2 regions of the Psychrobacter sp. P2G3 genome follow, and region 2 is predicted to be linked to the other one. Evidence: predicted binding sites of a transcription regulator. Region 2 holds the regulator's gene; the other holds the start of a gene.
The links. Region 2 encodes PhoB, which activates phosphate uptake and scavenging genes when phosphate is short. Its sites were predicted from a motif close to TGTCATNAANCTGTCATAA; they were not measured.
Positions count from the first base shown of each region.

Region 1: the regulator PhoB is predicted to act here: its motif matches at 2,489-2,507, upstream of pstS (phosphate ABC transporter substrate-binding protein PstS).

Region 1 is NZ_CP012529.1:2,532,046-2,548,893, reverse strand. Features, by position in the region: gene pstA (phosphate ABC transporter permease PstA) at 1-24, opposite strand, end outside; gene pstC (phosphate ABC transporter permease subunit PstC) at 91-1,044, opposite strand; gene pstS (phosphate ABC transporter substrate-binding protein PstS) at 1,254-2,417, opposite strand; gene AK823_RS10305 (2Fe-2S iron-sulfur cluster-binding protein) at 3,080-3,736, shown strand; gene AK823_RS10300 (xanthine dehydrogenase family protein subunit M) at 3,733-4,725, shown strand; gene AK823_RS10295 (xanthine dehydrogenase family protein molybdopterin-binding subunit) at 4,728-7,223, shown strand; gene AK823_RS10290 (XdhC/CoxI family protein) at 7,350-8,678, shown strand; gene AK823_RS10285 (nucleotidyltransferase family protein) at 8,675-9,376, shown strand; gene glp (gephyrin-like molybdotransferase Glp) at 9,621-10,916, shown strand; gene moaA (GTP 3',8-cyclase MoaA) at 11,048-12,151, shown strand; gene moaB (molybdenum cofactor biosynthesis protein B) at 12,261-12,791, shown strand; gene AK823_RS10265 (NTP transferase domain-containing protein) at 12,784-13,563, shown strand; gene moaC (cyclic pyranopterin monophosphate synthase MoaC) at 13,584-14,105, shown strand; gene AK823_RS10255 (MoaD/ThiS family protein) at 14,198-14,479, shown strand; gene AK823_RS10250 (molybdenum cofactor biosynthesis protein MoaE) at 14,515-15,006, shown strand; gene modA (molybdate ABC transporter substrate-binding protein) at 14,999-15,823, shown strand; gene modB (molybdate ABC transporter permease subunit) at 15,873-16,571, shown strand.
Region 2 is NZ_CP012529.1:2,972,167-2,989,014, forward strand. Features, by position in the region: gene AK823_RS12135 (nicotinate phosphoribosyltransferase) at 1-828, shown strand, start outside; gene AK823_RS12140 (SGNH/GDSL hydrolase family protein) at 822-1,664, shown strand; gene AK823_RS12145 (type B 50S ribosomal protein L31) at 1,778-2,056, opposite strand; gene AK823_RS12150 (hypothetical protein) at 2,533-2,967, opposite strand; gene AK823_RS12155 (FAD-dependent oxidoreductase) at 3,562-5,157, shown strand; gene AK823_RS12160 (TIGR00730 family Rossman fold protein) at 5,300-5,992, opposite strand; gene AK823_RS12165 (alpha/beta fold hydrolase) at 6,561-7,406, shown strand; gene AK823_RS12170 (DUF3820 family protein) at 7,454-8,140, opposite strand; gene AK823_RS12175 (M23 family metallopeptidase) at 8,362-8,952, shown strand; gene phoR (phosphate regulon sensor histidine kinase PhoR) at 9,021-10,121, opposite strand; gene phoB (phosphate regulon transcriptional regulator PhoB) at 10,184-10,888, opposite strand; gene dtd (D-aminoacyl-tRNA deacylase) at 11,042-11,497, opposite strand; gene asd (archaetidylserine decarboxylase) at 11,619-12,458, shown strand; gene AK823_RS12200 (DUF1287 domain-containing protein) at 12,574-13,176, opposite strand; gene AK823_RS12205 (isochorismatase family protein) at 13,276-13,851, opposite strand; gene fadA (acetyl-CoA C-acyltransferase FadA) at 14,103-15,275, opposite strand; gene fadB (fatty acid oxidation complex subunit alpha FadB) at 15,503-16,848, opposite strand, start outside.

The DNA of each region.
Region 1 (16,848 bases), 440 kb from region 2:
TGAATTCATAGCATCAGTAGGCATAACACTCATTTCCCATATTCTTATCAATACCAATAACCATCAAAATTTACCGAAGTAATCGAGCTACTATCGATTGCCTGCTTTATGATCCATGCGCATCAGCATGAGCTTAGCCAGTGACAGCACAATGAAAGTGATGACAAATAGGATTAAGCCTAAATGTAACAACGACGCCAGATGTAGCTCACTAGAGGCTTCTGCAAATTCATTGGCAAGGGCTGAGGTAATGGTAACCCCAGAAGTAAATAAACTTGGACTGATATTAAAGGCATTGCCGATAAGGAAGGTCACTGCCATGGTCTCGCCAAGGGCACGACCCAGTCCTAAGATGACGCCACCAACGACGCCAGCTTTGGTATAGGGCAAGATAATCTTAAACATGACTTCCCAAGTCGTCGCACCCATGCCGTAAGCCGATTCTTTAAGTAGGTCTGGCACGACGGAAAAGACATCACGCATGGTGGCCGCGATAAAAGGAATAATCATAATGGCAAGCACCAGTGAAGCGGTAAACATGCCCAGTCCCATTGGCGCACCCGTAAACAGCTTACCGATGATAGGCAGTGGACCGACGTGTTCAATAAACCACGGCTGAATGTGATCGCCAAAAAAGGGCGCAAATACAAACAAACCCCACATACCGTAAATGATAGAGGGGATACCTGCCAGCAGCTCAATAGCGATACCGAGGGGCTTTTTTAAGAAGTTTGGGCACATCTCAGTCAAAAATATCGCGATACCAAAGCTGACTGGCACAGCGATTAAAATAGCGATAAACGAAGTGACCAGCGTGCCATATATAGGCGCTAACGCACCGTACTCATTGGCGACCGTATCCCAGTTATTACTGGTATAAAAGCCGAGACCAAATGTTTGAATGCTCGGCCAAGCCCCAATGATTAGAGAGACTAAAATGCCGCCCAATGATAAGAGAACGAGGATGGCAAAAGCCTTGGTTGCATTGACGAATAGCGCGTCGTAACGTTTTTGTTTAGCCAGTTGGGACCTTAGGTCATTCATAAGTGTCTCAGCATTAAATAGGGTTAAATCAAAAGATTCAAAAAGATTAATCAGGTCTTATCACAGCAAACTAAATCTTATTAAGTAGCGCTATCGATATGCATTATCGGCTCTACTTATAAATTTACTGTGATAAAACCTCTTAAACAACTACCGGAGAATAATTGTTTAAGAGGGTAATTCGAGAATCATTACTGGTTTTTCAAAAACTATTGAGCTGGTTTGTAGACGGGTTGACCATCGCTGCCTTTGACTTCATTCCACTGCGCTTTAAAGAGCGCAACGGCGGTATCAGAGAAAGGAACATAATCAAGCGCCATGGCACTATCATCGCCTTGAGTGTAAGCCCAATCGAAGAAGTTCAACACGCCAGCCACTTGCTGCGGGTTCTCTGGCTGCTTATGCACTAAGATAAAGGTCGCTGCTGCGATTGGCCATGCCTGTTCAGTCTCAGAGTTGGTGATGACTTTATAAAAGCCTGCTTGCTGTGACCAGTCAATATCACCTGCCGCTGCAAAGGTCTCAGCAGATGGCTGCACGAAGTTGCCAGCCGCATTTTTCAATGCAGCATGTGACATATTGTTTTGCTTAGCGTAAGCGTACTCAACGTAGCCGATAGAGTTTTTCATACGATTGACGTAACTTGATACGCCCTCGTTACCTTTACCGCCAGCACCAGTGCTAGAGGTTGGCCACTTGACTGTTTTATCAACACCAACGCTGTCTTTCCAGTCAGTTGAAACCTTGGCCAGATAATCGGTAAAGTTAAAAGTCGTGCCTGAACCGTCCGAGCGGAACACGGTAGTAATAGCAGCGTCAGGAAGCGTTAAGTCCGGATTCATAGCTTTAATTGCTGGGTCATTCCAGTTGCTAATCTTACCCAGATAGATATCTGCTAACGTTGTGCCGTCCAATTTTAACTGGCCTGGCTCTATGCCATCGATGTTTACAATCGGTACTACGCCACCGATAACGGTCGGAAACTGAATAAGTCCTGCTGCATCCAACTCTTCAGGTGTCATCGGTGCATCAGAAGCGCCAAAGTCTACCGTTTTTGATTGAATTTGTTTGATGCCGCCTGAGGAGCCGATTGATTGGTAATTCACTTGACCACCAGTCGCGGCATTGTAGTCATAAGACCATTTGGCATAGATAGGTTGCGGGAACGAAGCGCCTGCACCGGTGATATTCATAGCGATGTTTTCAGCAGATTTAAAATCGGTTGCTGACGAGGAGGTTGTTTTGTTAGTTGTTTCTGTGCTGGTTACGGCGCTACTACTATCAGCAGCTGACTCTGCGGTGTCGGTTGATTTATTACAAGCTGTAAGTACTAAAGTGCAACTAACGGCGACTGCTAATAACGAATAACGCATGTAAGACTCCTAAAGTTTGACAACAGTGCAAAATGTACTTCCTTTGAGATGTGTCGTAGTTTGCCAAGCTTTGATGACAGTTTGATGACAATAGGAAATTTATCTTATTAACAGTGAAATTTTAGATTGGTCGTTATAAGTTAATGACTATATAAAATGACTATATAAAAGGTTGAATTAAGATGAAAAGTGAAATTAAGCCAGTTGGAATTTTAGTTCAGTAAGCGCAAATGAGAAAGAGGCAGATTTTCTTGAGCGTTAACATTTTTTTCCTATCTACTACAAAAAAACAATATCCTAAGCTGTGCCAAGCATATTAATGTATAGCTTGTTTTGAGCTTATTTTTCTATGTTAATTATGATGTTAGGCTGTATTTAATACCTGACAGTAGCTTGACAGTTGACCAAATAACGGATTATTTGAGTCGATTTTCATCGTATTGATAGGCTGATTTGTCTCCGTTGATAAGAGACTGTAAAGGAATAGGAAGCTGCCAATAAAAAGTTACTAAAGATTTATAAGCTAAGAACAACTAAGGAAAAATAACCTCAATACTTTTTAATATTTTAATAGTTAACAGAACGTTAATTAATATTGAATAGATGGATGAATAGCAATATCTCATCTGGAAACTATCATCATCCGCCAGCGAGAAGCCAGCATGTCTACTTTGACGTTAACGATTAATAAGCAGGATTATCAGCTTGATAATCTCGATTCGCGCACGACATTGCTCGATGTCTGCCGCCAACATTTACAAATCACTGGACCCAAAAAAGGCTGTGACCACGGTCAATGTGGTGCCTGTACCATCCTCATTAATGGCGAGCGCGTGAATTCATGTCTGACGCTAGCGGTCATGCACGATGGCGATGAGATTACGACGATTGAGGGGATTGGATTGCCTGAGTCGTTATCTGAGTTGCAGCAAGCCTTTAAAGATCATGATGCGTTTCAGTGTGGTTACTGTACCCCTGGGCAGATTTGTTCAGCGACGGCACTGATAGAAGAGGTCAAACAAAACTGGCCAAGCCACGTTACTATTGACCTGCAAAATCCTGATGGGCTGTTAGTACAAGAAATCGCTGAGCGTATGAGTGGCAACATTTGTCGCTGTTCCGCTTATCCCAATATTATTAAAGCCATCTCTCAAGTATTAGAGCGCCAAATAGCCGACAAATCTACAACGTCTGTAAGTAATTCAGTACAAGGCTCAGAAGTAACTGGTATTTGGTCGCCGCCGCCAAGTGAGGCGCAGCTAGGTAACAAGTCGTCGAATAATAAGACTGCCAATAGCACATCAGGAGGCCGCTCATGAAACGCTTTGAATATATTCGTGCCCTTGAACCGCAGCAAGCGGTTATGTTTGCTACTCCTAAAGAAGCCTCATTTATCGCAGGCGGTACCAACCTCTTAGATTTAATGAAGCTAGAGATTGAAACGCCAACTAAACTGGTTGATGTGACGCGCTTAGAATTACAGCAGATAGAAACGACTAATGACGGCGGACTGCGTATCGGTACGCTGGTCAGCAATAGTGATTTGGCTGCCCATCCTGATGTCATTGCAAATTATCCGGTATTGTCTCGTGCCATATTGGCAGGGGCGACTGGACAGCTACGTAACAAAGCCTCGACTGGTGGTAATTTCTTACAGCGTACGCGTTGCTACTACTTCTATCAGACGGACAGCGCCTGTAACAAGCGTAATCCGGGTTCAGGTTGCCCCGCTATCGGTGGTGAGAATCGCACTTTGGCGATTTTAGGTACGAGCGACGCTTGTATCGCTCAGCATCCATCCGATATGGCAGTAGCGATGCGTTTGCTCGATGCCACCATTGAAACGGTTAAAGCGGACGGTTCAACTCGCAAGATTGAGGTCAAAGATTTTTATTGTTTGCCAAAAGATACGCCGCATATCGAAAACGTTTTAGAGTCAGGCGAGCTTATTACTCATGTCATTTTGCCAGCGCCTATCAAAGGTATGCACACTTATGACAAAGTGCGTGACCGTGCCTCTTACGCGTTTGCTTTAGTCTCTTGTGCAGCGGTAATAGACGTTGATGATAGCGGTAATTTGGACACGGTTCGCTTAGCATTTGGCGGTATCGGTACTCAGCCATGGCGCAATGAGGCAGTCGAAGCATTATTGACTGACACCGATGGCAATGATGATGTTATTACGCAGGCGGCGGATTTATTATTAAAAGATGCCAAGGGTAGTGGTCAAAACGATTTCAAAATACCACTGACACGTCGCTTATTAAAACAAGTTATTCAGCGCGCATTAGCGGGCAAGGGAGCATAATCATGTCATTATTGGACTCAGTACTTCCAGCAGAATCGACCAAAAAAATGACCATGGATAAGCCTGTCGAAACCTTATTTGACAAAACGGCAAGCAAACTGGTTGGTAAACCCATTAATCGCGTTGATGGCTCATTAAAGGTCAGTGGTCAAGCGCCTTATTCAGCAGAGATTCATCTAGAAAACCAAGTGTATGGCGTCTTGGTTGGGGCAACCATTGCTAAGGGTGAAGTGGAGAATATTGACAGTAGCTCTGTAGAGGATATTCCCGGTATCATCAAAGTGGTGACCGATCCTAAGCATTTTTTACGTAATGCTCAGCAAGGCGGGGCAACAAAAGCACCTACTCAAGGTGTGAGTGAAGTGTTTTATCATGGTCAACCCATAGCTGTCGTGATTGCAGAAACTTTTGAGGCGGCAACAGAAGGCGCAAATGCTATCAAAGTGACCTATAAAGACGAAACTGACAAAGCCGCTGTCGACTTTACCAAAGAGCTGCCCAATGCTCATGATGTTAATGAACAAGAAGGCTCAGATAAAAATTCTGAACAGGGTGATCCGGAGCAAGGACTGGCTGATGCTGCGGTGACCGTTGATCGCCTCTATCATACCCCAAGCCAAAACAGCTCAGCTATGGAACCGCATGCGACATTGGCACATTGGGAAGATGATAAGCTCATTATGTACACCTCTAACCAGATGTTGGCGTCTTGCAAACAGCAAGTAATGGACGCTTTAGACTTAAAGAAAGATCAAGTGCAACTGATTGCTTATTATGTCGGTGGTGGTTTTGGCAGCAAACTGGGCATCGCTCCAGAGTCAATTGCAGCAGCGATTGCAGCAAAAGAGCTTGGTCGTCCAGTGCTGATTACTATGACTCGCCCACAAGTGATGGAAGCGACGGTAAGGCGTTCAAACACCCGTCAGCGTATCGCTATTGGCTGCGATGAAAACGGTCTTATCAATACCATGATTCACGATACGGTGACTAGCAATTTACCTGAAGAAGGGTTTTTTGAGCCGACGGCATTGTCTACCCAGTATTTATATCGTGGTGAGAACCGCCGAGTAAACTACCAACAAGTAGATATGAACCAAGTATTATCAGGCTCGATGCGTGCGCCGGGCGAGGCTGTTGGTATGATTGCAGTCGAATGTGCGATGGATGAGCTGGCCTCGCAGTTGGATATTGATCCTATTGAGCTGCGCCGCCGTAACGAACCTGAAAAAGACCCCAGTCAGGACATTCCGTTCTCATCGCGTAAGCTCCTTGCTTGTATGGAACAAGGCGCTGAGCAGTTCGGCTGGGATCAACGTAATGCCAAACCTGCCAGTCAGTTAGAGGGAGATTGGTGGATAGGCACAGGCATGGCAGCTTCTGCTCGTGGTAACCAATTACAGCCTTCTGAAGCACGTGCAACCTTGCAGATAGATAGCTCAAAAGCGCTTGGCGTAAAAGCCATTATCGAGACTGATATGACCGACATTGGTACCGGCTCTTATACGGTATTCTCCCAAGTCGCTGCGGATCTGTTAGGGCTGCCTATTGACCATATTGAGATGAAGTTAGGCGATAGTGATTTACCAGCTGCATCAGGTTCGGGTGGTAGTTGGGGTGCTGCTAGTTCAGGTAGTAGCGTTTATCTAGCCTGTGAGCAGTTGCGTGAGATGATTGCAGATAAGGTAGGTCTTTATCCTGATACCATCCAGTTAGATAACGGCCAAATCAAGCAAACAGGTGAGCATGATCCTAGCGTGACAGAAATTGCTCTCGAAGCTGCGCTCGAACTGGGTAAGGGAAAAGCTGCAGGTTTGGTTAAAAAAGTACCGGGCTTGACGGATAAGCTTTCTGGACTAACAGAAAAGGCAACGGACTTAGCAGATAAAGTGGCTGAAAAAACTGGCTTACCAATTTCAAAAGCTAAGACGGAAGAATATGATTTTAACAATTCTCAATCTTATGCCTTGGCAGATATCATCGCTAAATACGAAGATCAAAAAGTCAGTGCCAAAGGTCAAATCAAACCCGGTAAAAATGGTAAGAAATACCGCCAATCCTCGTATGGTGCCAACTTCGCTGAAGTTGCTGTACATAGAGTCACTGGTGAGATTCGCGTCAAACGTATGACTGGTGCATTCGCAGCAGGGCGTATCTTAAACCATAAAACGGCTACCTCGCAGTGCTATGGCGGTATGATATTTGGTATTGGTTCTGCTTTGATGGAGGAGGTAATCCATGACAAGCGTGACGGTCGCCTATGCAACCATGACCTTGCTGAATACCATGTCCCTGTCAATGCAGATGTACCGCAGCTCGATGTTATTTTGGTAGAAGAAGACGATCCCTATACCAATCCAATGCACATTAAAGGTATCGGCGAAACAGCAATTTCCGGTGCGGCTGCTGCCATTGCGAATGCTGTTTATAATGCAGTTGGCGTCAGAGTTTATGACTTTCCGATTACGCTTGATAAACTGCTCGCTGAGATGCCAGAGTAATTTTAAATACGAGTGTCGTTTTAATAGAAGTTTTTGCATTAAAGAAACCCGCTTAGTTAGCGGGTTTTTACAACCTAACTGTTTATAACATAAGCAAGTTATAACATAAGCAAAACAAGAGGCGTTATGAATCAAATCGCTGACATTCTTAAGCTGGCACGCGAGGCTCAGCAACAAAACGTTGATGCTGTACTGGCAACGGTGGTTCGTACTGAAGGTTCAGCATATCGCCGTGCTGGCGCGATGATGCTTATATGCGCAGATGGACACTCGGTCGGGATGATTAGTGGTGGCTGCCTTGAGCCGCATATTATCAAACGTGCCTTTTGGCTTACTCGTAATGGCGCTAACGTGCAAGTTTATCAAACGGGCGATGATATTGAATACACTGAAAATGGCGAAGCAAAGGAAGCTGCTAAAGAAGAGACGTCCAGAGACGATTTTTTAAATGTTGATTTCCATGATGAGCCAGATCTTGATTTAGACGAGTTGAATTTTGGCTTAGGATGTAATGGACGGGTACATGTTTTGTTTGAGCGCTTAACGACTGCGACGCCGTTGTTAGATACCATTAGTCAAGTTCGACACACTCAGCAGCCATTTACAATAGCAACATTAATTCGTTCTACTAATCGCCAAAATTCAAATCCTGAACTGCAAATCGGTATGCGCGTTAATTTAGATGATTATACCGAGTCAGGACAAATTATGACTATAGGCGCTAATGGCATTGGCACTAATAACAGCTTAAATCAAGCCGGGTCTGATGTTTCAAATACATTTATCAATACGGTTGAATATTTAGCACAGTATGAGCTTGGTGATAAAAATGCCGAATACGTCGTTGTGAAGAATGATGACCATGATGACAACGTTAATTTAGCGACAGAGTGGTTGATACAACGACTAGAGCCACAAATCCGGTTGTTGATTTGCGGGGCAGGCAATGATGTTATGCCGCTAGTCACGATGGCAAAATTGCAAGATTGGCATGTCACCGTCGTGGACAGTCGCGCGCAATATGCTACGCGTATGCGTTTTCCGCAAGCAGATGAAGTGATGACGCTAGGGTTAGAAGATACCGATACTCTACTCAAACTTAGCGATAATGCTGCCGTCGCTTTGATGTCGCATAGCCTTAGTCAAGATCGCGCTCGCCTTGCTGTATTACTAGCGCATGCCAATCATTATAAATACCTTGGACAATTAGGCCCGCGCTATCGTACCGAACGTTTAATTGAAGAAATTAGTGCTACTAACGTCAATCCTGCGAGTTTATCTGTTGGTATAAACAAATTACATTATCCTATCGGCTATAAGTTAGGTGGCGATGGCCCCGAAGCTTTAGCTCTGGGTATCATGGCGCAAATAAATGCGGTCATGCATAATCAAGCATCGCCAGCTAAATGTGTAGATTTAGCAAATAGCGATGTAGCTATGATGAGCCACGCATGATGACTCAAAACCATGCCACTATTATTTTGGCAAGTGGATTAAGCCAGCGTTTGGGTCAAGCGAAGCAACTCCTCAGCAAGGATGGTGAGCCATTAATCTGCTATATGACCAAGATTGCCTTAGTGACTCAGCCGCAAGCCATTATCATTGTTATTCCTGAAGATAATCCATTAATAGCCAGTGCGATTACCGAGTTAGCTACTCAGCATTCCATTATCCACACGGTTACGAACCCAACACCCGAAACAGGGATGGCGCATAGTTTATATTTAGGTATTGAGGCATTAGTTAATCTTGACGACAGTCTTATTAATCGTGTTTTGATAATGGGGATTGATCAAGTACTGCTAGATGAAGAGCATTTGCTAACCTTGCTGGCAGGCGCGCAGATAGTGGTTGCCAGTAGCTATAGTAGTTTGGGAAATTGGAGCAATGGGCAAGATTTAGATGAAACAACCGCTACTGAAACCTTTAAAAAAGATGTCGTTGGACTGCCTTTATCGATTGATTACGAGTTGCTAAAACGATGGCAAGTATCGTTAACAGGGGATAAAGGGTTACGTCACTTGATAAGGGGGCTGCCCGTTATCCAAATCAGTAGCGTTGATAACCATCAGCTCAGCTATGATATTGACACGCCTGAGCAACTCGCTCATGCTAGAGCACAGAGATGGCTGGATAGAGTCGATTTAATTTAAAAGTAATATAGTGCTACGGATATAAGTTTTTCGCAGTCTCTGTCTGCGTAGGCACAGCAAGCTAGAAAAACTTATATCCGTAGCACGTTATAGTAAGTGTAATTTCCGTATCTTGAACTAATTATAGTTGATCTAGCAATGATAAGAAAAACAGACCAAGAGCATGCTTGCATCGTTGAAATCTTTTTGCCTTCTAGTTTTTAACCTATTGTCCCACTACTATAAATAAAAAGAGTAAATCCTTATGATTACCATGGAAGAGTTGCAGTCAGCGATAAAGCTGCGCGTAGAAAAATATAACAATAACGACTTTTCCCTAAAACAAAGAGCAGTCGATACTTGCAAGCTACTGGACAGCCGCAATCAAATACTGGCGCAAGATATCAAATCACTTTTTGATGTGCCAAGACAAAATCTCTCTGCGATGGATGGCTATGCCATAGCGCAAGGCAGCGCGATATTGACAGACAGCACTATTGAAATCATTGGTGAGTCACAAGCGGGCAGTGCTTACACTGGCGAATTAGCAGCAGGACAAGGCGTACGAATTTTCACAGGCGCGGTCGTGCCAGATAGCTGTGATACCGTCATCATGCAAGAGAATACGAACTTTGCGGAAATAAAAGACACGCTGGATAAATCTCAACCTTATGCTATAACGCTCACACAAACCGCTCGAATCGATAGCAATATTCGTCGACAAGGCGAAGAGATAGAATCGGGAGAAGCGGTCTTAAAAGTAGGCAAACGTATTAATCCTGCTGACATTAGCTTACTTGCCAATTTAGGCATTAGCCAAATGAAGGTGTTTGAACCACTTATTGTAGGGGTGCTCGCGACCGGTGATGAGCTCGTCGCTATTGGCGATGAGCTCACAAGCTTGGCGCAAATATATAATTCCAATACCCCAACCCTTAAAACCTTGCTGACAGACTTGCCGATTACCATTCGTGATTACGGCATCATTCCTGATGATTTGGACAAGACGACTTCTGCTGTCAATCAAGCCATGCAAGACTGTGACGTACTGATTTCTACTGCTGGCGTATCGGTGGGTGATTATGATTTTTTGACCACAGTGATTGAGCAGCTTGGGCAGATTAACCATTATAAAGTAGCGATGAAGCCCGGCAAACCTTTCGTGTTTGGCGAACTAACAAAAAACGTTGATAAGCCAGTATTGTACTTTGGCTTACCCGGTAATCCGTTATCCACGGTCGTTGGTACGCTACAGTTTGTGATTCCAGCATTATGGCAGATGTCAGGTGCTAGTTTGTCAGAGCAACCTATGCAACTGAACGTCAAGGCCACCCTCACCAACGACATTAGAAAATCAGTCGGTCGCAAAGACTTCCAACGCGGGGTATTAACGCAAGGTGAAGCAGGCAGTTATCAAGTTGAGTGTTTCTCAAGTCAGCAGTCGCATAGAATCAAGCAGCTTAGCCGTGCCAATTGCTTTATCGTATTAGATAAAGACAGTGGTAATGTAGCAGCGGGTAATACTGTGACGGTGCAACCTTTCCCTTGGCTGCATACTTAATTCATCGTTTGCCAATTCACCATAAGATGACTACAAGAAAAGTTGAAAATAAACGCTACAATAGAGTGATAGACGATAAGCACAGGTAGTAAAGCAGCGCTTATGATTAGCAATACTGATGGCAGTAACATATGAATAATGACAACGTTAAAATAGGCAGTGCTCAAATATATTCGCCTAACTCAGAGCCCTCTATATTCGATAGCTATAGGCCGTCGTCTGTTGCTGCGCCTGCTGTTTACGATGTTATTAAAAACGATAAGCCCCTAACCGACGGCTTCTCTCGTCGTCTGACCTACTTGCGTCTGTCTATCACCGATTTCTGCAACTTTCGCTGTGAATACTGTCTACCCAATGGCTACCAAGGCAAACGTCCTGATAACGAGCTCAGCATCCCTGAGATTGCCACGCTTATTCGCGGCTTTGCCCAAGTAGGGACTAAAAAGGTCAGAATCACAGGCGGTGAACCCTCCATTCGCCGCGATGTCGTTGAGATTATTCAAACCATTAAACAAACCGAAGGCATAGAAACCGTTGCCATGACCAGTAACGGTTATAAGCTTGGTAAACACCTAGCCAGTTGGCAAGCCGCTGGATTGAATCAGCTCAATATTAGTATGGATAGCTTTGATGCCGCTACCTTTCATAAAATGACAGGCTTTAATACCTTACCGCAACTGCTCGTCGATATGGATACACTGCTCCAAACCACGGATATCAAATTAAAGATAAACAGTGTACTCATGGCAGAGACCGCTTTTGAGAATCTAGTCACCGCCATCGACTATGTCAAAGACAGACCCGTCACTTATCGCTTTATTGAGTTTATGCAGACCAGTGATAACAGTGACTTGTTTTTTGCCCAGCATGCCCATTCCGATACCATCATCGACTATCTCATAGAACATGGTTGGCAACCGCATGAGCGTGGTAGTAGCGATGGCCCAGCAGTAGAGTACAGTCATCCAGACTATTTAGGACGTATTGGCATGATAGCCCCTTACGCTGAACATTTCTGTGATACCTGTAATCGTCTGCGAGTCAGTAGTCAAGGCCGTGTACATCTGTGTTTATTTGACCAAGGCAACTACGATATCAGAGATCATCTACAACAGAATGATGTGCAAGGTTTAGTTGATACCTTACATCGCTTTATGCCAATCAAACCTGAACATCATCATTTGCATGAATCCAATAGCGGCATCATGCATAATCTATCGATTATCGGTGGTTAGGTTGTCGGATTTATAGGTTAGTCTGATTTATATTTTTTTATCTCTAATAATAAGAAGTTAATCATTATTCTTTTAACGACTTAGTTTTACATCTATTAAGGAAACCTTTATGAGCAAGCCCGCTGCCGAGTTTATCCCCCTTAACATTGCTATTCTAACCGTCTCTGACAGTCGTACGCTGGCAGAAGATACCTCAGGGCAGTATCTAGCAGATAGCTTGACCGAAGCAGGTCATACCTTAGCTGATCGCAAGCTCATTACCGATGACATCTATCAGATTCGAGCCGTTATTAGTAATTGGATAGCCGAACCAAAAGTCCATGCCGTGATTACCACAGGCGGTACCGGTTTTTATATCAGAGACAGCATGCCAGAGGCGGTGAGTGTGTTGTTTGATAAATCGATTGATGGCTTTGGTGAGATGTTCCGTCTGATCTCAAAAGATGAGATTGGCATGTCAACAGTACAGTCGAGAGCCGTAGCAGGTATGGCGAATGGTACGGGGGTTTTCTGCTTACCGGGCTCATCAGGCGCATGTCGCACCGGTTGGGAGAATATCTTAAAAGAGCAGTTTGATAGCCGTACGCGTCCTTGCAATTTTGTGCCGCACTTTATGCGTACTAATCCTAGTCATGATTGATGCTGTAAACCGTTTAAATAGCTCAACTGGTTTAGATAGCTTGGCAGGGATCGTAATCTTGGCGGGCGGTGCCTCTAGTCGTATGGGCACGCCTAAAGCCACGCTGACTCTACCGACAGGTGAGCGCTTGCTAGACTATCATGTTAGACATGCGCTCGCTTTGAGTATGATTAACAACAATGCTCCTATTATGATTGCGGATAATGGGCGTGGTTTTGACGTTGATTTAGCCTTGGATAACGGCAATCCGCAAACACCCATTATTCATATTACCGATTACGATAGCGTTGATACTCAAAGTCAAACCAGCAATGCTAACATTAAGACGGGCGGCGCATTAGTCGCTATTGAGTCAGCTTTGCAAGAAGTAAATGAATCAGTCACATTGAGACATAAGCAGTCATCGTGGTTACTGGTTATTAGCTGTGATAGCCTAATACCAGTCACAGATCTATGGCAAAAACTACAGTGTTCACTAATTCAAGCAAATGATAGCCAAGCAACCGAAAACCAAACAATAGAAAGCCAAACAGCCGATAAAAAAGTGATTTGCTTGATCGATGATAGCCATTTATATCCATTGTTAGGACTTTATCAATTAAGCGTTGAGGCTGACTTAAAAGCTTATATTGATAGTGGCGGGCGCCGAGTAATGCAATTCATCAAACCTATTGTACAAGCCGTGCCCTTTGAAAAAAACTGGCAGCATTTGACCAATTTTAATACGCCTGAAGAGTTTAAGCGGGCCTGTGCATCGTTAAGCGACTTATAAAAATGTAAGAGAAACTATAAATGAATAGCAAGAGTCAGAAAAATAACCAAGCTGCTGTAACTCAACCTACCTTATCGCATTTAGATAGTGACGGTGATATCACCATGGTCGATGTCAGTGGCAAGACCGCCACAACACGAGAAGCTAACGCGGTTGGACAAGTGCGTTTCCCAAGCGCGGTTTATCAACAAATCAAAGCTACCGATGGCATGACCAAAAAGGGTAGTATCACTCAGACCGCTCATATCGCTGGCATCATGGCCGCCAAGCGCACCCACGATCTTATTCCACTGTGCCATCCACTACCATTAGATAAGATTGGTTTAACCTTTAAATATGATGATGCACTGAATAGTATTATCGTCAGCGGCACTATCAAAGTCACCCACAAAACTGGGGTCGAGATGGAAGCCTTAACTGCTGTGAGCATTGCTTGCCTGACCATCTATGACATGACTAAAGCCCTATCGCATGATATCGTTATTGATAATGTTCGTTTGATAACAAAAACGGGCGGTAAATCAGATTATAGTCATGCTTAAAAGAGTAAATACGTTTTGAGAACCAGCGATATTATGCAAGAAGTTATGCAATAGAGCTGAAGCTGGATAGTTTGACAAGAATGGAGAATATTATGAGTACTTTAGAGGTAGCAACCAACACCGCAGCCACCATGAATATCAACGTCCTATACTTCGCCAGCCTAGCGGATGAGGCCAACTGCCAACAAGAAACCGTTAGCGTGCAGCAGTCGACCTCATTGAGCCAGCTATACGAGCAATTGACGCAAAAGCATCGTTTTAGTCGTCCGCAGTCAGAGCTGCGCGTGGCGGTGAATGATTATTTTGCTAACTGGACAGACCAGATCAACGATGGCGACAGTGTGGTGTTTATCACTCCAGTCGCTGGTGGTTAAGTCAGGGTTTTAAAAACAATAAATAGAGATAACACATGACGGATAATGTACATAGTCATTCGATGACCATCAAACGTAGCGTTGATGAGGTATATGCAATCGCAGAGCGTGATGGCTTTGCTTTATTAGATATTGCTATAGATGAAGACAGACTTAAAAACACCCTTGATAACGATAGCTGCGGCGCATTCGTCTGCTTTGAAGGTCGCGTGCGCAATCACAATAATGCCACTAGCGTTGATTGCTTGACTTACTACGGTTACGAAGACTTAGCATTGAATCAAGGCCGTACCATTATTGAGGAAGCTAAACAGCGTTTTGAGATTACCCATGCTCTTGCTATTCACCGTATTGGCGCATTAGAGATTGGCGATGTGGCAGTATGGGTTGGGGTCGTCTCTGCTCATCGTTATCCAGCCTTTGATGCTTGCCGCTGGATACTCGACACCATCAAAGCGGACATCCCAGTGTGGAAGCAGGAATATTATGAAGATGACTCTTCTAAATGGCTGAGTAATAATGGGTAGGTTAATAACGATTGTAATTGCAAGCTCATTTTTGATATTAAGTGCTTGTACACAGGAGAACACTACAAATATAGCTTCTGCTGCTGACACTACTAAGCAAACACAAACACTACGTATCGCTGCTGCTGCCAATTTATCTGACGTACTGCCTGCCATTGTAGAAAGCTATAAAACAGATAAAGGCTTACCTAACCAAGATATAGATGTTACTTACGCGTCTTCTGGTAAGTTATACGCGCAGATTAAAGCGGGTGCACCTTACGATATATTTTTATCCGCCAATCAAGAATTCCCTGCCAAACTAGCTAATGAAAGCCCCCAAGGTGAAAATCTTCATCAACCTTTTACTTATGCGCAAGGTCAACTGGCGCTATATAGTGTCACTAAACCTTTGGGTGAGTTCAATCCAGCAGCGCTGACTGATTTGCTCATGAGCGATACGAATAGCAAGATTGCTATTGCCAGTCCTGAGCTTGCGCCTTATGGTGCATCGGCAAAATCTTATCTGCAGTCGCAAAATATATATGAAGCTTTAGACAAGCAAAAACGGTTAATACAAGCAGAGAATATTGGTCAAGCCTTTCAATATGCGCATACTGGCAGTGTCGATTATGGCTTTGTCGCGCAATCACAAATCATAGCCATTAAAGCCAAGCCTGAGCAGTTCGTTACCCTAGCGCCCGATTCTTATCCGGCTATCCTGCAAGACGGTATTATAATCAGTGACACCTCTACGGCAACAGACTTCAGCGATTATTTAACCTCCAAAGCAGGACAACAACACTTCTCACAAGCGGGCTATCTAGCGGTTCAATAGTGATTCATTAAATAGAACCAACCAACTAACGGCAACGAGCAATGACATCATGATATCTCCATCCCTAATGTCAGACATGCTCAGTCCATTCTTAGTCAGCATCAAACTTGCTACTGTCACCACCTTATGTCTATTACTCTTTGCCACACCTGTGGCTTATTGGCTCGCTAAGCCGAGTCGTGGGCAAGTCATTGCACGTCTTAAAGTTATACTTATGGGCATTATCGCCATGCCACTCGTACTGCCTCCTACCGTCATTGGTTTTTACTTATTACTCCTGCTAAGCCCTAGCATGGGTATTGGTAAATGGCTGAGCGAACACCACATCAGCCCCTTGATTTTTACCTTTGAGGGTCTGGTCATCGGATCTATTATTTATTCTTTACCTTTCTATATCCAACCTGTCTATGCCCAATTTTTACGCATACCGAAAAGCGTGATAGAGATGGCGCACTTATTAGAGCCCAGTCGTCTAAGACGCTTTATCAGAGTCGCGCTCCCACAAGCAAAGGTGGGTATTATCCTCGGCAGCCTCATCAGCTTTGCCCATACTATTGGGGAATTTGGGGTGGTGCTGATGATAGGCGGCAGTATCTCCGGCGAGACCAAAGTGGTGTCCATCGCAATCTATGAGCAAGTCGAAGCGCTCAATTACGAAGCGGCACACCTGATGTCAGGTATTCTTATCATTATAGGCATGATTATGGTGGCGTTGATTGCCAGTGTGAATAGGTTGAATCAGCGTTGATTTGAGCAGATGGTAAAGGTACATCTTGAAATGGTTATCAAATGATAGAGATGATATGCTGAATAGTATGGTCATCGCCTAAGTCTTTAATTCCTAAGTTATTGTATTTTAATGATGATAGGTGTGAATCTATAAGTCGAATTGTACGTCTGTCATTGCAGCAGTGACTAAAGCAGTGATTGGCTTGCTTAGTAGTTAGCTAGTAATGATTTCTGTAGCGACAGGCGCAATAGCGTTATTGACACGCATTGATAACTCTATCCATTCAATAATTAAA
Region 2 (16,848 bases):
CTCGGTAGCTTAGCGCATTTGGTTAATTTCGCTGGTACTGACTCTATGGCCGCTTTGGTTGCTGCTAGTCGTTGGTATCAAATGGGCAATGATATGCCAGCGTTCTCTATTCCTGCCGCTGAACACAGCACCATGACCGCATGGGGTCGCGATGGGGAGACTGCTGCTTTTGCCAATATGATTAAACAGTTTGGTGGTGAAGATAAAGCCTTTTCAGTGGTCTCTGATAGCTATGACTTATGGAATGCCATTGATAATATTTGGGGCGATGCGTTAAAAGACGATGTCAAAAATATGGGTGGCACCTTGGTTATTCGACCAGACAGTGGCGAGCCAACCAAAGTCGTACGTGAGGCGTTAGAACGTTTGGCAGTAAAGTTTGGTACGACTCTTAACAGTAAAGGCTATAAAGTCTTGCCTGATTACGTACGTATCATTCAAGGTGATGGCATTAGCCCGCAAAGCTTAAGTAAGATCATTGATGTAGTGATGAAAGCTGGCTTTAGCGCGGAGAATATTACCTTTGGTATGGGTGGTGGCCTTTTGCAGCAAGTCAATCGCGATACGATGAACTGGGCGATGAAGGCCAGCGCCATTTGTATCGATGGGGTTTGGAAAGACATCTATAAAGATCCGGTGACTAGCCATTCTAAACGCTCTAAAAAAGGCCGCTTAGCACTGATAAAAGATGATAACGGACAGATAAAAACCATAAAAACTGATGATTTAAATGCTGATACTGACAGTCTACTACGTGATGTATATGTCGATGGTAAACTACTCATAGAAGACAGTCTCACTAGTATACGGGAGCGTGCAGGATGGTAGCTCCTCTTAAAATGTCAGCCATTGCCAAGGATGTATTGCTCGCCCCTATTTACTTATATCAAGGTCGCAAAGTCAAACGCGATACCGTGCGCCTTCCTGAACCAGAAGGCGAAAGACACGGTCATATTCAATTACGCGACTCTACTGAGATGGTAGCAAGTGAGACTACGAAAACGCTGAGCCTAATGATTGTAGGTGACTCCGCAGCAGCTGGTGTCGGTAGTTTGACGCAGCAAGAAGCGCTTGCTGGCAAGTTGATACCTGCTTTACAGCAAAAATTAGTCACTCACACTCAGTTTGATACGCTTAGCTGGTCATTACAGGCTACGACTGGACATACCAGTTTCGATATTTTACGTCGACTGTATGTCCTACCTACTCCCTACCAGCCAGTTGATATTATGGTTCTGAGTGTCGGCGTTAATGACACTACATCCAATGTCTCTGCAGTAAAGTGGCAACAGCAGCTTGAGCACATTATTGCCGTTGCTCAGCGTAAATTTGGTGTACGAGAGCTTATATTTTCAAGTCTACCACCGATGGCGCAGATGCCAGCACTACCTTCTCCGCTTAATAACTTTATTGGTGCGAAAGCCACAAGGCTTGATCAAGTATTAGAAGGCGTTTGTGCTGAGCATAACGGTGTACATTATATGGCAGCAAACTTTACGCTAATGGCAGAAAAGCATGCCCATGGTACCCCTATCGATAGCGCCGCTATGTTTGCTAGCGATGGCTTTCACCCAAGCAGCTTAACTTATGGCTTTTGGGCACAGCAATTGGCAGAACTGATTGCTCAACTGCTTGAATCTCAGCTTGATGGGCATAGCAATTAAAAGCCTCTAAACGATAAACCACTTAAAAACGCTTAAAAAAATGCAAAAAAAACCGCTGAATTATCAGCGGTTTTTTATTACTTAGCAAAATAAGTTTACGCAATAAGCGTAAATTATTCAGCAGAATCAGCAGCTTTCTTGTTACGGCCACCAAACGCACCAAAGCGTTTGTTGAAGCTTGCAACACGGCCTTCAGTAGAAGTTTTACGCTGCTCGCCAGTATAGAACGGATGCGACGCACTTGAAATATCAAGTGGGTAGTATGGGTATTCTTTACCTTCGTATTCACGAGTAGCTTTAGTCTTAGCCGTTGAACGAGTTAAGAAAAACACGTCAGCGTTAGTATCATGGAATAAAACTTCTTGGTAATTAGGATGGATATCTTTACGCATAATAAACTCTCTATGTCCGATGTATACACAGTATTATTGACGATGGGTCAAAGTTCTTGCAACACTGAGCATACGTAACTGAGGCACTAAGGACATCTGCAAGTCTGGCAACTGCGTCACTGGCTTATTCCAGCACCCAACACCACACCTCTGCTCACCTAGCCTTCCCCAGCGGGAAAATCAAACCGCGATTTTAACGGTTTTTAGTGTTTGATGCAAGCAGCATATAGGCTAAGTCATTGATTTTCGTGCTATCAGAAATATCGATTGTGCTGCCTATGGTACGACTACGTTCACTGAAGGTATCTCTATTAATGTCCCTATCCAAATAGATAGCGAACTGGTAGAGAACAAAGCAAAATAAAGCTAATTTCTCCTCACTAACCTTGGCTTACGAATATTCTCGCCAAGCGTTCTATAAAAAAGCAGCCATTATAATGGCTGCTTTTTTATTATTAATATTGTAGTTTTATACTTTATTTGGCTGGAACAACATGCCAAACGCCAAGCTTGTTATCACCATCTTTGTCACCAACTTTTGTATCATTGGCGTAGAAATATAATGGCTTACCATTCATTGCCCACTGGTACTTGCCATCTTCTCGTTGGAATGCAGCAAACTGACCAGAAGCTTTAGCGTTGTTAGGTGCCATAAATGCAGGCCAAGCGACTAAACAAGCGGCACCACATTCTGATTTATTCATTGAATCTTTATCAAAGGTATATAAAGTCATGTGATTGGTCGCATCAACTAACACGCCATTTTTACTAGCCACTGGCGCTGTGTTATTGCTAGTTGCTTTAACATCATGCATACCTGATTTGTCATTACCAAACACGTTGTTTAATGTAGAACAACCGGTAAGCGTTAAAACACCCGTTAATGCAGATAACATAAGAATACGTTTCATAATAACTTCCTTGTAATTAAGAACAAAATTTTGTTAGTTTAAATTTTTATGCATATTTTTACTTGTAATCTAAGCTCTGATTTATCAATACACTCAAACTTGACTTCAAGCATTTTAATATAGCATATGCTTTGAAAAAGTCGTTTCTATCAAAATATAAGTTTACAAAAGCGCGTAATTTTTACAAATTCATTAAACTAGTCTGTTTCTTACTCTAAGAATCAATGTTAACTATCATCAAAATTAATTTTGATTTTACTCTCACATCTAGTGAATCTTATCTATCTAATACTTGCTTATTCATTACTTGTCCACCCAATGCTAATCACAGCTATTCGTTGACAAAACTAATGCATCTACTTACTTATTTGCCATCATGTTGGTTATAGATTTTCGTAAAATAACGTCATGAAATACCAATACTCATAAATAATTAAAAGTATGACTATCACGATTCAATATAGACGTTGAACTTGTTGGTATCTGCACGCATATCAATACAAATAACGCATTTAACAAAATATATAAAAAGACACTCAACGAATACGCCGAGCATGACCTTATGCTAATGCTATCAAGGATATGACAACGACAATGACCCAATCTTTTATCAAAGATCAATCACAATCCGTCCAGCACGATGCTTTATCTTATACGCTAAAGAATACCGAAGCTACTAAACGCGTTGGTATTCTGGGCGGCGGTACAGCAGGAGCAACTATTGCTATTCGCCTAGCCGCTTTAGGGCTTGAGACTTACTTATTTGAAAAGAAAAAATCGCTTATCGATGGGCCGCCAATGTGTCATTTGCATGCTGGTGGCAATCTGTATCGTGAAATCCCTGATGAAGACTGCGTCGCACTTCTCAAACAATGTATCGACATCTTGCGCCTTTATCCTTATACGATTGATGTACGTCCAACGGTATTTGCAGTGCCGACTCGCGATGAAGGGTTGCCCGAAGATTTGCTACCGCGACTTGATATTTTAACGGACGCTTATCGTGAGCTTATTGCAAAAGATGCGAATAATAAAGTATTGGGCGAGCCTGAAAATTACTATCAGCTCTATAGTCACGAGCAAGTGCTAGAGCTGTCTGAACGTGAGCAAGTCGCAGTGCCTAGTACGGTCGATGAATGGATGATACCGGTTGCCAAGTATTTGGACTTAAACAAAGTCAAATTTCCGCTGATTGTCGTACAAGAATACGGTTGGAATATTTTTCGTTTAGCGGCCTCTGCACAGCTAGCGTTAGCAGAATATGACCATGCGCATGTGTTTACGGATACCCAAATCAAGCAAGTAATGCCTGTAGATTGCGAGAATTGTTCGAACGCTGATCACCATGTCACTAAGTGGCGTATTGACTACCAACAAGCGAGCGAGCCGCAAACCGAGTCTATCGAAGTTGATTATCTAGTTAATGCTTGCGGCTTTCGTACCGGCGTTATCGACGATATGGTCGGTGTCAAAGTCACGCGTATGGTTGAGTTTAAGTCCTCTTATATTACGCACTGGGATGATGCTGGCGGACAGATACCAGAGATTATTATCTATGGTAGTCGCGGTACGCCAGAAGGTATGGCGCAGCTCACCCCCTATCCGGGTGGCTACTTTCAGATTCACGGTATGAGTAAAGCGATTACCTTATTTAGTGATGGTTTAGTCGCCTCTAATAAAGGTAGCGCGCAGCCTAAGCTACCGCAGCAATATGTACATTATATTGAAGATGGTTGGGATAAAGCGCCGCTACAAGCACGTAGCCAGCAAGCGATTGAATATGTGGCTGAGTTTGTACCGACATTTCATAGCGCACGTACGGTCGGTAATGCCTTATATGGTGGGCAGCAAATTCCGGGGCAGGATGACACGCTGCGGGTGGCTGATGTAAGTCTGTATTCTAATATACGCTATGCGCGCGCAGAGAATGTCAAAGCATCCTCAACTTTGATTGCTGCTGATCAGATTGTTGATGAGCTGACAGAGCTTGGTTTAGTAGATAACGATACAGCTGCAAATCGTAGCCGCTACGCCCATAAATGGTCTTATCTTTTGCACAACGATAGCTTAGCGATTGACAAGGTTGCGCGTATATTGGCCGAAGAACGTGGGTTTCCACAGGCAATGGCTGGCGTTAATCGTAGTATTTGTGAAGCAACTTCAGCTGATTTGTCCGCTGTTAAAATATAGTATTTATCATTAGCTTGTAACTTTGGGAAAGGCATAAAAAAGGGAGCAGATAACCAGTCTTTGGTCACCTGCTCCCTTTTATTTTTTATCATAATCACTGATAGCATCGCTATTAATATTATAGCGTTCTACTCAGTTAGTTTTATAGAACTTGGCTCTCGGTTCCTGCCATTTTTTCTGTATCAACCGCATCGTCTATCGTTACTAATGTCTGTAACAAGTCAATCGCTTCGTTAATGGTATTGCAAACCACCAAACGATCGAGATCCTGCTGCTTCATAAAACCTTGCTCAGTAGTATATTTTAGGTGGTCAATCATACGATCATAGAAGCCATTGATATTAAGAATGATCATCGGTTTTTCATGTTGATATAGTTGACGCCATGTGGCGATTTCCATTATCTCTTCCAGCGTTCCAAGTCCGCCCGGTAAAGTGATAAAAGCATCAGCGTACTCTGCCATAACTGTTTTGCGCGTATGCATCGTGTCAGTCAAATGCAGACGTGTTAGCTGCTCATGAGCGATTTCATGTTTAAGCATAAAGGTCGGAATCACACCGACAGCCTGCGCCCCGCCTTTTATAACTTCGTCAGCTACTGCACCCATAAGACCGATGCTTGCGCCGCCATAAACCAAGCCCATACCATTGTCTGCCAAAGCACGACCAAGATCGCGTGCTGCTTGCTCATAGACATCACTATTGCCCAAACGTGAGCCACAATAGACGGCAACCAATGGCATAGCTAACGCTGATTTATCTACTGCTTTTTCAATATGAGCAATATCTTGACTGGTTAGTACTTCATAAGTGTCGTTGTTAATTTTCATTTGCATATAATGCCCTTAACTTTGCGTAAATTCTACGTGGATTATTGTGTTAAATTATTTTTGCTGATTTATTGATTTAGATCATTATTCTGCTTATGCCTTAGTTCAAATCTCTCTACATTATTTCGTTATGTTCAGAGCGTTGCTAGCGGTATATTGATTACGCATAATAAACATAAATGAAGTTCACGTCTATTTTCAGTTTTCTGGATATATATTTGATAAAAAATAACTCTGGCCAACAATGAGACTATTAAGTATCTTTTGTTTCATTCCTATTCGTCAGTATTTATCTTAACATAAGCCATGCTACCTAATAGTAGCAACGATTTATGACTATGACGCAATTGCCAAATTTTTTGTAAGTACTGATGAGTAAACTCACGCTAATAGCGTACTGTTTATCAGTAATTACTACTGACTAATAAAATAACAAGTTCATTAAGGTATAACGATGCTCAACAACCAAGTACCATTCTCTTCAAATCAACAAGACAGTACTACTGCTATTCATGTTGATACTGCAACGAACGATCAGCCCAATACTAATATTGATACTTATTCACTGACCATAATGACTGATCGTAATCGAGCGCTAGCAGCCACTGTTTATCGTCCTAAACAAGCATTAAAAACAGCGGTCATGATAGCGCCAGCTACTGGTATTAAACGCCAGTTTTACCATAATTTCGCTAACTTTTTAGCAGAGCATGGCTTTGGGGTACTGACCTTTGATAATGAAGGTATCGGCGAATCGCTTACAACCGATTTGGCTAAGTGCGATGCATCTCTTATCAGTTGGGGACGTCACGATATGCCAGCCGTACTTGATGCCCTGCAAGATGAGTTTACCGATGCTACTCATCACTTAATTGGTCACAGCGCGGGCGGTCAGCTAATGGGTTTAATGCCAAACTATAAGGCTATCGCGTCCGTATTCAACGTTGCTTGTTCATCAGGCCGTATCAAAAACATGGATATGCCTTATAAACTTAAGGCAATGGGCTTTATGGATGCCTTTATTCCACTCACTAACTTGACGTTAGGCTACACCCCATCAGATAAAATCGGCATGGGCGAACCGCTACCGCGCGGCGTAGCTAGGCAGTGGCGCGAGTGGTGTAATGGCGCAGGTTATATCAAGACAGCCTTTGGCAAAAGCGTACACACCCATTTTTATGATGAGCTGAGCATGCCTGCATTATGGCTCGGCTTTAGCGATGATGAAATTGCCAATAGTAAAAATATGGATGACATGATTCGCGTATTTACCAAAATGCCAGTCGAAAAACGCTTCTTTGATCCGAAAGACTTGGGGCTAAGCAGTATCGGACACATGCGCTATTTTAGTAGTCGCACCAATGCTAAAGCCCCTGAGTTATGGCAGATGGCAGTTGATTGGCTAAATAAACAACAATAAATAATCTCAGTCTTTTTTTTAAATCCATTAAGCTCAAGCAAGTCTATTTAGTCTTTTGGATTTTTTACGGCTTCTGCCTTGACCCGCTTAGTCAAAGCAGAATAAAGCGACGGCTGCATATTATGAATATTACCCAGCATCCATTTCACATAGTTGATTGGCACGTCTTTAATCAGCTTGCCTTTATGTTTCCCAAACGGCATCTTACTCACAGGATTGGCTTTATTGGAAATAGCATGAGCCGCGGCAAAGTCAGTCGGCGCAATTTCTAAGCGCTCGCAGCAGGCTTGATAGAGCAAATAACACATGCGTGCATCACCTAGCGCATCATGAGCCGCGACCGTCATCCTGCCTGCCTCAGATTGTCCCAATAACTGCTCGATACATTTGGACTGTCCATAAAAACGCCATTCTGGAAAAGCCACGCGCGCTAGCCGCACGGTACATATAAGCTTGGCAGATGGGCTGCCAATTACTCGCCAATCAAAACGTACATTATGACCAATCAGGTACGTTGGTAACTCGAACTCTTCCAAATCAAAACGCTCAAGCCCAGCCACATCATCATCAGTAATGCCATGAACTTTAATCACGATTGGTGATATAGGACGACCGCTATTAAAATATTTCATCCACTCAAATCCAGTCATCACATTAATGGTCGCAACTTGGATAGGTCGTGGATCTCGACCTTGATCGGTTTCAGTATCGATAATAAGTGCAGTGTCAGTCATAGAGATTTGGCCATATATAGCAGCATTTATTTTTACATGGTATTTTATCTACGTGATGTTTTACGCAGAATTTTAAAGGAAAAGAAACGTTATGTTTATGGGGCTAAAAACCAAATATAACAGCTAGGTATAACAATGCGATACAAACGTTATAGAGCGAGACTCTTATAATATCAATTGAAATGAATGCAAAAACTTAATATAAAACCCAAGAGATGTCGATGCCAGCGAATCTAAATCAACAGCCACCCAAGCCAACGTTTTTGCGCCGTGCATTAAGCGTATTAATTAGAGCTGCTGTTTTATTGGTGCTATTGTTTGTATTAGACAAACTACTACCGAGCATCAGCCAACAAACACAGTCGTTTGTAGTAGCGAAATGGCAACAACTTAGCTTATTACAACAAGAACTGCCCACAGAAAACAGCCTACCCAGTCCGCTACCAGAACAGCATCTAACTGATACATGGGGCGCTGCACGTAGCCAAGGCCGTACGCATGAAGGTATTGATATTTTTGCAGCGCGAGGCACGCCGATACAGGCAACGACGCAAGGTATCGTCAGAAAAGTTGGTGAAAATAATTTAGGTGGGAAAGTAATCGTCATCGTAGGTCCTGGCGGCGCAGGACATTATTATGCGCATTTAGAAGATTATGCCGACATCTCACCTAATGACTGGGTTGATGCTGGCGATATCATTGGCTATGTCGGCGACAGTGGCAATGCAAAAAGCACACCGCCACATGTGCATTACGGTATTTATATCAATGGTAGCGCAGTTAACCCCTACCCATTTTTGCAAAAAGATTAGCGCGCATAGGTGTGTAAAACTGGCCAATACTAACGGCTGCTTACACATGGTAGAGATCGACTGTAGTATCAGTCCGTAGGCGCTGACCGAACATGGGCAGCTGGGAATACTGCACTAAAAGTCGAGCCTTTGCCTTCCATCGACTCAATTTGCAAGTTGGCATCATATTGATACAAGACGTGTTTCACAATCGCTAGTCCCAACCCGGTCCCGCCTGTGGCACGACTGCGACCACTATCAATGCGATAGAAGCGCTCCGTCAAGCGCGTAATATGCTGCGGCGCTATACCAATGCCATTATCTTCGACGGCGAAGCGGCAGCCGTCTGAGGTTCTAGTCCAGCTAATGGCTATATTGCCACCTTTTGGCGTGTACTTAATGGCGTTAATCACCAAGTTAGATAAGGCACTATTTAAGTACATCTCTGACCCATACAATCCATCATAGGTGTCTATCTGCAGGTGAATGCTATGATTATATTCTTGGTTATAGGCCTGCGCGTCATCATAGATATGAGTCAGTAGCTTGGTCATATCGATATAATTCAGCTCATGGGTTTCTTCGATTTCGATTCGAGAGAGCAGCAATAAGTCATTAACAATTCTATTCATCCGTGCAGTCTGCTGGGTCATCAGCTCAAAACCGCGCCGCCACTGCGATGGCATGTCGGGCTGATCTGAAAAGTTTTCGAGATAGCCCATGAGCACTGTTAGTGGTGTTCTGAGCTCATGCGAGACATTTGCCACAAAATCGCGGCGCATCTCCTCTAAATGATGCAAGCGAGTCACATCATAAATAATCAATAACTTCTCGTCACCAAAAGGCGTGAGCTCACATTTCAAATAACGCTTAGGGTCTCGCCATGACGCCATATGAACCCCATCGTTAGGTGTCGTCATCGTCTGATAGTACTGACGAAATTCAGGTACGGTAATGAAGTCAAAAATGCTCTTGCCCTGATCGGCTGCTTGCAATAATAGCAAATCCTCTGCGGCCTGATTCCACCACTCCAGACTATCATCATCATTCAGCAAAATTACTGCATCTTGTAGTGCCCGTAGTGAGCTTCTGATTTTCTTAAGTTGACCCAGCACTTCTTGCTGAGCAACTTGCTCTTGCTTTCCCTTTTCTTGCTTACTTTGTTGCTCGTTTTCCGTAGGCGTTATCATATAATTCATTATCCTTACGACTATCTACTGCGTTATGATTCACGTACCGTTTTTTAAAATGGTTATACTTTTTCAATGAGACTAGAGAACCGATAACCCGTACCACGAACGGTTTGAATTAAAGTATCGCAGTCGTGGGGCTTCAATAATTTACGTAAACGCCTGATGTGTACATCAATGGTCCGATCTTCAATATAGACATTACCGCCCCAAACCTGATCTAGCAATTGTGTCCGCGTATAAGCACGCTCTGGATGGCTCATAAAAAACGCCAACAGCCTATATTCTGTTGGACCGATATCAACGATCTTATCATTAGCTGTAACGCGTTGGCCTTTGGGGTCTAGGCTCAGTTTACCTATTTCGATAGGCTTATCAGCACTCAGCGCACTACTACGACGCAATACCGCTTTAATTCTTGAGATTAATTCACGTGTTGAAAAGGGCTTGGTCATATAGTCATCAGCACCAGCATCAAGGCCATGAACCTTACTATCCTCTTCACTTTTGGCCGTCAACATAATGACCGGTATCTCAGCGAGCAATTCATCACTTTTGAGCATGCGACAAAAATCAATGCCGCTTTTATCTCCGGGTAACATCCAGTCTAATAAGATCAGCGCAGGACGATGATCCACCACTTGTTGATGCGCTTCTGAGACATCAGCTGCCTGCAAACTATCAAATCCGGCCATCTCCAATGTCATCACAACCATCTCACGAATCGCTGGTTCATCTTCGACAATCAAAATCTGCTCATTATACATACGACAACCTTATTATTAAGCATTGGTAAAAGCTATATGGTACGGAAAATTCAGGGTGCAAAAAAGGCGATAAACATTCACTAATGTCTGCTTATTAAACGGATTAATTATGACAGTTTAATGACAATTAGAATCTAAACCATTTTTGGTGATTCACATCACCTCTAATAAAAAGTTCAGCGGCCCATCATTGATACTTTCAACCTGCATATCAGCAGCAAACTGACCAGTTGCAACATCAAGGTGTTGGGTCTTAGCATAAGCGACTAATTGCTCAAACAGTACTTGTGCTGCATCAGGCGCCATCGCGCCGCCAAAATCAGGGCGACGGCCTTTGTCTGTCTTCGCCATCAAAGTAAACTGCGGTACCAACAACAACCCGCCCCCTACCTGCTGCACGTTTAAATCTAGCTTGCCATACTTAGCTGGATCATAATGATTATCAAAAATACGATAAGTCAGGATTTTATCGATCATCCGCTTTGCATTCTGCAAGTTATCGTCATGCCCTAAGCCAATATATGCCAGTATTCCGTGCTCAATTGAGCCTATACAACATTCATCAACTGTAACACTAGCACGATTTACCCGCTGAATAAGTGCTTTCATAGATTACCTCCTTAAACAATTATGGTCATACGATTGAGTGCTGACCATGATAAAATACAAACACTTCTTATTATTTTCCAGCTCTATCTTCTCATCTTAATTATTATTCTGGTAACCCGTTATGACTTTATTTACCACTATCCAGCAGTTTGTACCGCAGCAAAAGATCAGCAAAGTGGCCGGACGTTTAGCCGCCAGTCGTCATCCTATAGTTAAACGCGCCTTTATTCGTAGCTTTGCCAAAGCTTATAACGTAAAGCTGGATGAATATGAACGACAGAGCCTCAACGCTTACGAAAGCTTTAATGACTTTTTTACTCGTGAACTCAAAGATGATGCTCGTGCTGTTGATACTACCATTCATGGCATCGCAAGCCCTGCTGATGGCATAATTTCCCAGCTCGGTCAGATAGAAGACCACAAAATGTTACAGGCTAAGGGTCGATACTACGACATCGGACAGCTACTTGCTGATAGTGAGGATGGCAGCTATTTCGCTGATGGTAGCTTTGCCACTGTCTATCTAGCTCCTAGCAACTATCACCGCGTACACATGCCATTTGCGGGCACTTTGACTAAAACTCGCTATGTGCCTGGCACACTGTTTTCAGTCAATACTACCACTGCCGCCAATATTCCTGACTTGTTTGCACGCAATGAGCGCTTGGTTTGTATGTTCGATACGGCATACGGTAAAGCAGCAGTTGTAATGGTTGGAGCGATGATTGTCGCCGGTATCGAGACCGTAGCGACAGGCAAAATTACGCGTACTGATGATATTCAAGAAGCTGATCATGACATGAAACTTGAAAAAGGCGATGAACTTGGCCGTTTTTATTTAGGTTCAACCGCTATTGTCATATTGCCCAAAGCTGCAAAAGCTGACTGGCAAGATAACATGATGGCTAATAGTTTGGTACAAATGGGTCAGCTGTTAGGTATGGCCAATACTGACAAATAAAATACCACTAAAAAACCCAGTCAGTAGCAAGTATTTATTGCTATTGACTGGGTTTTATTTTTCTTATAGATTTACTGTGCTTTCCGAGAACGTCATACTAAAGTTATCGTCTACGTTAATAACGAAAGTGCTTAGTAATAGGATAAGCAAAAAGGATATTCTCTTCTTGAGTACCGCTTCCGATGTTATGAATAATTAGCGGCGTACCATCGGCGGCCTTCTTATCTGAGACGATACCAATATGCGGCAAATTGCCGTCTGGTAGTCGCCATGTCACAATATCTCCTGCCAAAAAACTGTCTTTATCAGTGATAGATAGTGATTTACCATGACGCTCAAAAAACACTTCAAGGTTGGGCACACGGCGATGATCGATGTTTTTATCTGGTGATTTTAGACCCCAAGTCTTTGGATATTCCGACCAATTTGACTTCATGTCGTGATTAACTAGCTGCTGTAAATCTATATTTTGTAAACGATAAGCGCGCACAATTACATCGGTACTTATGCCCGTATCCATTGGCACATCGCCGCGTGGAAAGTCCATTTGACGATAGGCAGGATCATAGCTAACTGTCACTCCGATCTGTTTTTTTGCATCCAGCGCCAGCTTATTTCCACTACTAATAGGGCTGGCAGCCATCACCGGCTGTATCATCATCACTGAGAATACAACTGCTAAGAGAGGTTTTAAACCGTACTGCGTTAGCCTATTCATCCTTTGTGCCTTGTATTATTTATTTTGTGTTGAATAACATCTGATTAGGCAATTCATTATATAGCTCATTTAATAATAGTTATCTTTAATAATAATTAGCTACTTAATCAGATTACTAATGGTCTTAAAGGCCGGATCTTTACTAGTGCGACATAGCTCAAACAAGACAGTCTCAACAGTAGTAATGACCCCACCTGCGCGGCGAATACGCCGTATGGCTTGTTTTTTATCGTACGGAAAGCGCGACCCTACAGCATCGCCGACAATTACTGGTTGCATACCATTATCTAGTAAATCTAACGCCGTCTGCATGACACACACATGCGTCTCAACGCCAAATAGTAGAACGATACTACGATTTTGTTGTGCTAAATAATGCCATGAATCATCGTTGTCGCAAGCACTAAACGTAACTTTTTCAAAACTTTTAGCGTTATCACCTTCTAAAAGCTCAAAAATCTCAGGCAACGTACCACCGAGCCCTTTTTTATATTGCTCATTGAGCATAATAGGAATACCAAGAGCCTGTAGACCTTTAATTAATGTTGATATTTTTTTGACGATGTTCTCGTGATCGTAGATATGTGGCGTTAGACGCTCTTGTACATCAATAAGCATTGCTTGCGTGTTTTCGCGGGCAATGCGGTAGGTACGATCGGTAATCATAGTGGCCATGTTAGGTACACTCCTTGTACGCTTGCAGCAGGTCGCTGCAGACTAAATTGTTAGTTTATAATTATTAGATATACTCTTATTTAGTCATATTTCGTTCAATGCGTCAATGACCATCCTCTTTATTAACAACTTACGAACGTTGTGTCATAGAGGCTTCATTATTATTTACTAATAAAAAAGCCTCCAATCATCTGACTGGAGGCTTCTTCTAAAATGCTGAAATCTTGCAAAGCTACTACAAGTTTAGAAAATTAAACACGCTCAATAATCGTAGCGATGCCTTGACCAAGACCGATACACATCGTCGCTAGACCGATTTCAGTATCTGACTGCTCCATGGCATTTAACAAGGTAACCGTGATACGAGCACCCGAACAGCCTAGTGGATGACCTAATGCAATTGCGCCACCATTGATGTTGACGATGTCTTGCTTGTCCGTCAAGTTCAAGGCTTTAAGAACTGACAAGCCTTGCGCTGCGAATGCTTCGTTTAGCTCGATGGTTTGCATATCATCGATGCTCATGCCAGCACGCTTAAGTGCTTTGTTCGTGGCAGGTACAGGACCGTAACCCATGATAGCCGCATCACAACCAGCGACTGCCATGCTACGAATACGAGCACGAGGCTTCAGACCTAAATCTTTGGCTTTTTGTGCGCTCATTACTAGCATTGCTGACGCACCATCAGATAATGCAGATGAGGTAGCAGCAGTCACTGTACCGCCTTTAGGATCAAAAGCTGGACGTAGCTTTTGCATTTGCTCCATCGTCGCATCTGGGCGAATTACTTCATCAACGGTACATAGTTGCAGACGACCAGTCGCATCATGACCTTCGATACCGATGATTTCATTATCAAAACGACCTTCAGTGGTCGCAGCCCATGCACGGCGATGAGATTCAAGACCAAAAGCATCTTGCTCTTCGCGGGTGATGTTGTTCATACGACCAAGCATTTCCGCAGTCAAGCCCATCATGTTTGAGGCTTTTGCATAATGCTTTGACGCTTCAGGGTTTAGATCAACACCATGCATCATGCCGACATGGCCCATATGTTCAACACCACCGATGATGAAAACCTCACCTTGGTTAGTCATGATTTGAGCTGCAGCAGTGTGTAGCGCCTGCATAGAAGAACCACATAGACGGTTGACTGTTTGGCCGCCAGCGGTCTTTGGAATACCAGCCAGCAGACCGATATTACGACCGATATTCAAACCTTGCTCTAGGGTTTGGTTGACACAGCCCCAAATGATGTCTTCGACGTCGCGTGTGTCAAAGTCGTTACGCTCAACCAATGCACGTACTAGCTCAGCAGATATGCTATCAGCGCGAACGTGACGGAACATACCGTTTTTAGTTTTACCCATTGCTGAGCGTACGCCATCTACGATGACCACATCTTTTGGACTTAAAATTGTCATACTATCTTCCTTTTCAATTTTTATTGTCAGTGTTGTCGATCTAATTTGGCTTTATACTCGTCAATCTCGTTACAGGTACGATGCGTATCTCTGCATATAATCAGACTGTATTAACCTTCAATCAAACCGACTAAAACGGTACGTTTGCGGTCAAAGCTATCGATATAGCCATTGCTATCCGCTTCGCCAGCAAACGTACTGCACTTCATCTTAGTAATGACTGCCCATTACGCCGTGGCGTAAAAAGTCTCGCCTGCTGCTGCCATGTCGCGAATTTTTTGCGGGGCTTCATAGGCTTTGCCAAGGTGCGCGTATTTTTCACACAGTGCCAAGTAGTTATCTAGACCCATTTGGTCGATATAACGGCAAGGACCACCGCGGAATGGCGGGAAACCAACGCCCATAATCATCGCCATATCCGCTTCAGATGGCGTGCTGACGATGTTGTCTTCTAGACAGCGTACCGTCTCATTACAGAAAGCTAGCATGGTACGGTCGATTATCGCTTGATCCTCAAACGTTTGCTTGTCGCTATCAGTCGTCGCTTTTAATAGCTCATAAGTCGCTTCGTCAGCCACTTTCTTTGGCTTACCACGCTTGTCTGTTTCATACTTATAGAAACCAACGCCGTTTTTCTGACCTAAACGCTCGTTCTCATATAAATGCTGAATCGCACCTTTATAATCAGGCTTCATGCGGTCAGGATACCCATCTGCCATGACTTCTGCACCATGGACACCAGTATCTAAACCGACGACGTCGATTAGGTAAGCAGGACCCATCGGCCAGCCAAATTTTTCCATAACTTTATCGACATGAACAAAATCAGCGCCTTCTTTCAATAGCAAATCAAATGCGCCAAAGTATGGGAACAATACACGGTTCACTAAGAAACCTGGGCAATCATTCACCACAACTGGCACTTTACCCATCTTAGAGGCTAAAGCAACAGTAGTAGAAATAGCTTCTTCAGATGACTTCTCACCACGAATGACCTCGACCAATGGCATACGACTCACAGGGTTAAAGAAGTGCATACCGACGAAGTTTTCTGGACGCTCTAGTGCTTCAGCTAAGAAAGTAATAGAAATAGTCGAGGTGTTTGACGCTAAGATACAATCGTCTTTTACTAGACCTTCTACTTCTTTTAGTACCGCACGCTTAACGTTCGGATTTTCTACGACAGCTTCGATAACGATATCAGTCTCAGCAAAGTCACCATAGTTAAGGGTTGGACGGATACGGCTCAAGGTTTCGCCCATTTTGGTTGGGGTCATTTTGCCGCGATCAACCATCTTTCCTAATAGCTTGCTAGCTTCGCCCATACCAAGATCTAATTGCTCAGACTTGATGTCTTTCATGATGATTGGCAAGCCTTTGCTCGCTGCTTGATAAGCAATACCGCCGCCCATGATACCAGCGCCCAATACCGCTGCTTCATTGATTTCATGTGCTTGCTTGCTATGTTGCTTCGCTAACTTCTTAACCAATTGATCGTTTAAGAACAGACCCACTAAGCTTTCTGCTTGTGGCGTTTTGGCCGCTTTAGCGAAATAAGTCGCTTCTACTTCGA